Regions from separate parts of the Ureibacillus suwonensis genome, predicted to be linked through region 2. Evidence: riboswitches for the same ligand, from Rfam matches in the RefSeq annotation. Region 2 holds a riboswitch; the other holds the start of a gene.
The links. Region 2 has a riboswitch for glycine ahead of ACFPOH_RS12255 (ACT domain-containing protein). Riboswitches for the same ligand answer to the same signal wherever they lie in the genome.

Region 1: it holds a riboswitch for glycine, as region 2 does, so the genes downstream of both, gcvT (glycine cleavage system aminomethyltransferase GcvT) here and ACFPOH_RS12255 (ACT domain-containing protein) in region 2, are expected to answer to the same signal.

What each region holds. Positions count from the first base shown of each region.
Region 1 is NZ_JBHSNQ010000009.1:24,255-27,671, forward strand. It holds gene comGD (competence type IV pilus minor pilin ComGD) at 1-249, shown strand, start outside; gene ACFPOH_RS00385 (hypothetical protein) at 239-574, shown strand; gene comGF (competence type IV pilus minor pilin ComGF) at 523-972, shown strand; gene ACFPOH_RS00395 (shikimate kinase) at 1,157-1,669, shown strand; glycine riboswitch at 1,794-1,884, shown strand; glycine riboswitch at 1,888-1,970, shown strand; gene gcvT (glycine cleavage system aminomethyltransferase GcvT) at 2,057-3,160, shown strand; gene gcvPA (aminomethyl-transferring glycine dehydrogenase subunit GcvPA) at 3,178-3,417, shown strand, end outside.
Region 2 is NZ_JBHSNQ010000162.1:10,176-13,592, forward strand. It holds gene ACFPOH_RS12245 (amino acid permease) at 1-743, shown strand, start outside; gene ACFPOH_RS12250 (YceI family protein) at 894-1,424, opposite strand; glycine riboswitch at 1,747-1,822, shown strand; gene ACFPOH_RS12255 (ACT domain-containing protein) at 1,898-2,167, shown strand; gene ACFPOH_RS12260 (PFL family protein) at 2,182-3,417, shown strand, end outside.

The DNA of each region.
Region 1 (3,417 bases), on a different contig from region 2:
GAGAAGGGCTGTTATGTTTCTTTTTCATCCTCGAACAGTTACCGGATATATCATCAAATGAATGACGTCCTCATCGAGAGAAAAATTCCGGATATGATTTCGATTAATGATTTCAGCAATTTGTCCACTCTATCCATCAATACAAGGGGCGGGGTAAAAAACTTCGGGACGATCACTTTTCAGACCCCGTACGGAGAAAAAAGCATCATCATCAACATCGATAAAGGAAGAATCCGTTATGTGGAATGAAAAAGGGGCCTCCCTGATTGAATCGCTGTTTGTCATCAGCATCCTCTTTGTTTTGATGGGTTTTCTTCCTTTTGTATATCAGCTCCAACATTCCCTTTACAATAAGACCCTGGAATTGCACGCTTCCGAAGTGGCTTATGAGGGAGTGCGTATTGCAAAGACAACCGGGATTAGTGAAGGGACAAAATGGATTGATCATGTGGAATTTCGTTGGACTTTCCAAAAAGATACGATTTGTGTTCATTTCACCAATCTGGATAAGGAACGATTGAAATGCATCGATGCCAATGGAGAGTACGAAACAATAGAAACGGCTTTACACTGATTGAGGCGCTTTTTCATCTGCTGACTTTCACCCTGCTCGCCCAGCTCATATTGGCCATATATTTATTGATACAACAATGGAACGATACCTTTCTTGCGGACGAACAGATAAAATGGGAAATTTTTATACAGGATTTTCAACAATATTTGATTGATATCGAGGATGTTTATTGGATGGCAAATTCTTTATACATAGTCGAATCACCATCGAAAACCCTCAAAATTAACAAGATTTCAGATGTCATCCGGCTGCAAGTAAACGGGCAGGGATATGTGCCGTTGCTCATTGGAATTCAAAATGCCGAGTTTGTCATCTCGGACAACCTGTTGACAGTGAAAGTCAGGTTTTTGAATGGAATAGAGAAGGAGAGAACGTTATTTGTCCAATATAAAAAATGAAAAAGGAGTTATGTATCCCATCGCCATCCTGCTGCTATTTTTTGTAATGTCTTTTGTAATGTTTTACAGCACATCCTATTTAACGCAATTTTCAATCATTAATTCATTGGAAAACGTCAATGTTCGTGCTACGATTAACTTATTGAATCGATAACTGGGAGTTTTGTGTAGAAAGGTGTCAAAAATGAGAAAAATATATTTGGTAGGATTCATGGGATGCGGAAAGAGTGCAATTGGACGCCAATTAAGCTATGTATTGCGGATGCCCTTTTATGATATGGATAAAGAGATTGTAAGGCAACAGGGGATGCCGATTCCTGAAATTTTTGAAAAATACGGAGAGGAGCATTTTCGGAATCTCGAAACGGAATTTTTGAGAAATTTCCGGGATGAAGCTTGTATTATTGCCACTGGCGGCGGGGTTGCGATGAGACCGGAAAACCGGGAAATCATGAGAAGGACAGGCCTCGTTTTCTTTCTGGATGCTCCTTTTGAAGATATTTACAACCGGATCAAAAATGATAAAAATCGCCCGATCGCCCAACGTTCGACAAAAAAAGAGCTGGAACGACTATTTTATTACAGAAGAAAATTTTATAAAAGAGCAGCCCATATCCGCGTCTTTACGCATAATCGAACAATCCGTCAAGTGGTAAATTACATGGCATTCCAAGTGAACCGTTTGAAAGGCGAATGAACATAAATTATATTTGAAAAATGTTCGCTTTTTATACAGGATTTTAAAAAAATGTTGCCTTACATCCTGTTCAATGTTAGGATATTGGCAAAGATATAATGATTGTTCAACTTGATAATGGCGGATGATTGTGCGGGGAGAGAACGTGTTTACGTCGCCGAAGGAGCAAGTAGGGGAACTATGAATCTCTCAGGCAAAAAGACTCGTACGGGACGCAACTCTGGAGAGCGCTGATTTTTCAGCCACCCAAGGGGAAAGCCTGCTTTTACAGTAGGTGTAACTTTCAGGTGAAAGGACAGAGAATTCCTAAAACAAGGGGATTTTCTGTCCTTTTTTACCTATATTAATTAATGAGCTTTTAAAGAGGATCCAGTAAAGGGAGGTTTCTTGATGGGAGAATTAAAAAGAACACCATTATTTGACGAGTATGCCAAATATGGTGCGAAAACCATTGACTTTGGAGGATGGGAACTGCCTGTCCAATTTTCATCGATCAAAGAAGAACATGAAGCTGTAAGAAAACGAGCAGGACTATTTGACGTATCCCATATGGGAGAAATCATTGTCGAAGGGAAAGATGCGCTCGGGTTCCTGCAAAAAATATTATCCAATGACATCTCAAAAATTCCTGTAGGTGGCGCACAATACAATGTAATGTGCTATGAAAATGGCGGGGTTGTTGATGATTTAATCGTATACAACCTTGGAAATGATCAGTATCTGCTTGTAGTGAATGCTGCGAATATTGAGAAAGATTTTGAATGGCTGAAAAAGCATGCCCAAGGCGAAGTGGATATTACAAACAAATCCGATGAATATGCCATGATTGCTCTTCAAGGGCCGCTTTCAGAAAAAATATTGCAAACATTGACGGAGGAAGAGTTGAAAGAAATAAAACCATTCCATTTCAAAGCTTCCGCAACGGTTGGCGGCTATCCGGTATTGCTTTCCCGCAGCGGTTATACAGGAGAAGACGGGTTTGAACTATATGGGGAGCCGAAAGCGATTGTGGCACTGTGGCATAAAATTTTAGGGGCCGGAAAAGAGGATGGACTCATTCCGTGTGGTCTTGGCGCCCGTGACACATTGCGCTTTGAAGCATGTCTGCCGCTTTATGGGCAAGAATTATCTGAATCCATCTCACCTCTTGAAGCAGGCATCGGCTTTGCGGTGAAACTTCAAAAAGAGTCGGATTTTATCGGCAAGGAAGCGCTGATCAAACAAAAGGAACAAGGGCTTTCAAGAAAACTTGTCGGCATTGAAATGATTGAAAAAGGAATTCCTCGCCATGGCTATAAAGTCTTTAAAGGTGACGCAGAAATCGGCGTTGTAACAACCGGAACACAAGTACCTTCCACAAAACGGAATTTGGGATTAGCCCTGTTGGATAGCCAATATGCTGATGTGGGCACAGAAGTGGATGTGGAAATCCGGAATAAGAAGGTAAAAGCGCAAGTGGTGCCGAAACCTTTTTATAAACGGGAAAAATAATTAATGGAGGTCAAAAAATGAAGCATCGATATCTTCCAATGACGGAACAGGACAAACAGGAAATGCTCGCTACCATTGGAGTGGAAAGCATTGACGATTTATTTGCGGACATTCCAGAAGAGGTGCGTTTTAAAGGGCTTTACAATATTAAAGAGGCAGTATCTGAATCTGAATTATTGAAAGAACTGAAAGCATTAGCAGATAAAAATACGAATACGGAATCAGCTGTTTCATTTTTGGGCGCAGGTGTATACAAT
Region 2 (3,417 bases):
TTGGCTTTAAGGGGATTTTGACGGGTGCGGCATTGGTGATTTTTGCGTATTTGGGGTTTGACAGCGTGTCCTCTGCTGCGGAAGAAGTCAAAAATCCACAGCGGAATATGCCGATTGGAATTATCGGAACCCTTGTGATTTGTACAATTTTGTATGTGGCCGTTTCCCTCGTTTTAACGGGAATGGTCCCATATACGGAATTGAATGTCGGAAACCCTGTTGCCTACGCGATGGAATTGGCAAATCTGGATTGGGTGTTTGGAATCATTTCCCTCGGTGCGGTAATCAGCATGATGACGGTCATTTTCGTGATGATGTATGGAGGGACCCGTTTAGTGTACTCCTTCGCCCGGGACGGAATGCTTCCAAAAGTGCTGTCAGAAATCCACCCACGACTTAAAATTCCATTGAAAAACACATGGATTTATGCGCTATTTGTATCTATTTTCGCCGGTTTCATACCAATCGATAAATTGGCGGAGCTTGTAAATATCGGAACTTTAGTCGCTTTTGCCGCTGTTTCCATCGGCGTCATCTATGTTAGAAAAATGAAAATTCCAGGATTGAAAGACGGATTCAAAGTGCCTTTATATCCAATTGTGCCGATTCTGTCATTTATCCTTTGCGTATTCATGATTACCCAATTATCTTCCTTCACAATGTTCACCTGCTTCATTTGGATGTTGATTGGTTTATTCGTCTATTTTGTGTATGGAAGAAAGCATAGCATATTGAATAAATAACGAAGAAAAGAGTGGATGAAGAAAATGATGGTTTTCTCACCCACTCTTTTTTTGCACAGTGGTTCGGCTTGATTTGAACCGGCACCTCCTTACAGCCGGTTCTTCATATAAAAAAGCCGACTCCAATAGGAATCGGCTATTGATAATACTTCAGTTTGCAGGGTTCACTTCCAATTCGGCTTTAATCTTCACGTCTTTTCCTACCAGCACGCCACCTGTTTCAAGCACTGCGTTCCAAGTAAGTCCGAAATCTTCACGATTGATTTTTGTTTCCGCCTCAAAGCCGTACACTTCAAAGCCCCAAGGGTTTTTTCCTTTACCGTTGAATTCCACTTCAAATGTTACCGGTTTTGTGACATCTTTAATCGTCAAGTTTCCTGTCACTTCATATTCGCTATCGCCTGTTTTCTTGATTTCTGTTGATTGGAATGTGATTTTAGGATATTTTTCCGCATCAAAGAAGTCTGCAGATTTCAAATGATTATCCCGATCTTCCAATTTTGTATTGATGCTTGCCACATCAAAAGCGAATGAAATTTTTGCATTTGTAAGATCTGTCAAATCGTCCGCTTCAATTTCCGCATCATAAGAATCAAAATGCCCTCTCACTTTTGATACCATCATATGTTTCACTTCAAAACCAATTTCTGAGTGAGCTTTGTCAATAACCCATTTCGCCATTTTTCATTCCTCCCGATTTACTTTATTCTGAATCCGAGATATTTATGAATATTTATCTTGAAGTTCATTATTTTGAATTCGAGATAAATATATCACGCATTAATTTTTTTGTCAATGGATTCAAACCCATTTTTCTGACTCATACTTTAGTAAATTTATTCCCGGTTTGAGCGGAAAAAAACATTCAACCCCCTCCTTACGGTCAAAATTTTTAAAAATTTCAGTGTATCTTAGTTGACCATTTTCGACAAAGGTGTTAGTATCGTCTAGTATTGGAATTAAATAGGTGTAGCGATGAATGCTGTGGGTAACACTACAGTCAGGAGCAGCTTCTGGAGAGACCACATCTGTGGCGCCGAAGGATTCACAATCTCAGGCAAAAGGACAGAAGAATGATAATACCGTTATTGTTCTTATGCTTTTGAGATTGGGAAACCAATCTCTTTTTTATTACATCAATAGAGGTGAAACATATGAGAAAAGCAATTGTCAGCGTTATCGGAAAAGACCAGGTTGGAATTATCGCAAAAGTGACAACTGTACTTGCAGATCGAAACATCAACATTTTAGATATCAGCCAAACGATTTTACAAGATTTCTTCACCATGATGATGGTCATTGACGTGACAAATTTAAAAGATCTTGAATCCTTGCAGCAGGAACTCAATGAACTTGGAAAATCAATCGGTGTTGTCATTACTGTACAACTTGAAGAAATTTTCAGGGCAATGCATCGCGTGTGAAAGGACGTGCAAACATGAACTTTGAAATTCATGAAATGTTGGAAACCATCCGGATGGTCCGGACAGAAAATTTGGACATCCGTACAGTGACAATGGGAATCAATTTACGGGATTGCGCGGATTCCGATTTCGATAAAATGAAACAAAAAATCTATGATAAAATCACCCATTACGCAAAGGATTTAAAACCTACCGCTGAAAAAGTGGCAAAAGAATACGGCATCCCGATCATCAATAAACGGATTGCCGTGACGCCAATCGCCGATCTTCTAGGCAATGCGACAAAAGAACAGGCTGTGGAACTTGCAAAAACATTGGACCGCGCCGCCGTTACCCTTGGCATCGATTTTATCGGCGGTTATTCCGCCCTTGTGCACAAAGGGATTGCGAAGGGAGATCAAGTGTTATTTGATGCTCTTCCAGAAGCCTTGGCATCCACTGAGCGGGTTTGCGCTTCCGTTTCTGTCGGCACAACCAAAGCCGGCATCAATATGGATGCTGTACGTCAAATGGGCGAAATCATCAAAGAAACGGCTGAACTGACAAAAGAACAGTCCGGCCTTGGCTGCGCAAAACTGGTGGTGTTCTGCAACCCCGTGGAAGATAATCCGTTTATGGCCGGCGCTTTCCTCGGATCCGGTGAAGGAGAAGTCGTACTCAATGTCGGCGTTTCCGGTCCGGGGGTAGTACTCAATGCATTGAAACGTTATCCGGATGCGGATTTGGGAGAAGTGGCCGAAATCATCAAGAAAACCGCCTTTAAAATTACCCGTGCCGGAGAGTTGATCGGACGAGAAGTGGCAAAACGTTTAGGCGTTCCGTTCGGCATAATGGACTTGTCCCTTGCACCAACGAATGCGATGAACGATAGTGTGGCTGAAATTCTTGAAGAAATTGGCCTTGAGCGTGTTGGAACCCACGGCACCATTGCCGCCCTTGCCTTAATGAATGATGCGGTGAAAAAAGGTGGTGCCATGGCTTCATCCTATGTGGGCGGTTTAAGCGGCGCCTTCATCCCAGTCAGCGAAGATAACGGCATGATCCGTGGAATTGAAGAAGGCGCATTATCGCTATCCAAGTTAGAAGCAATGACATGTGTATGTTCCGTCGGTCTTGACATGATTGCCATCACGGGCGACGCACCTGCCAGCACCATTTCCGCAATGATTGCCGATGAAGCGGCCATCGGAATGATCAATAAAAAAACGACTGCTGTCCGTGTCATCCCTGTGCCTGGAGCGAAAGAAGGC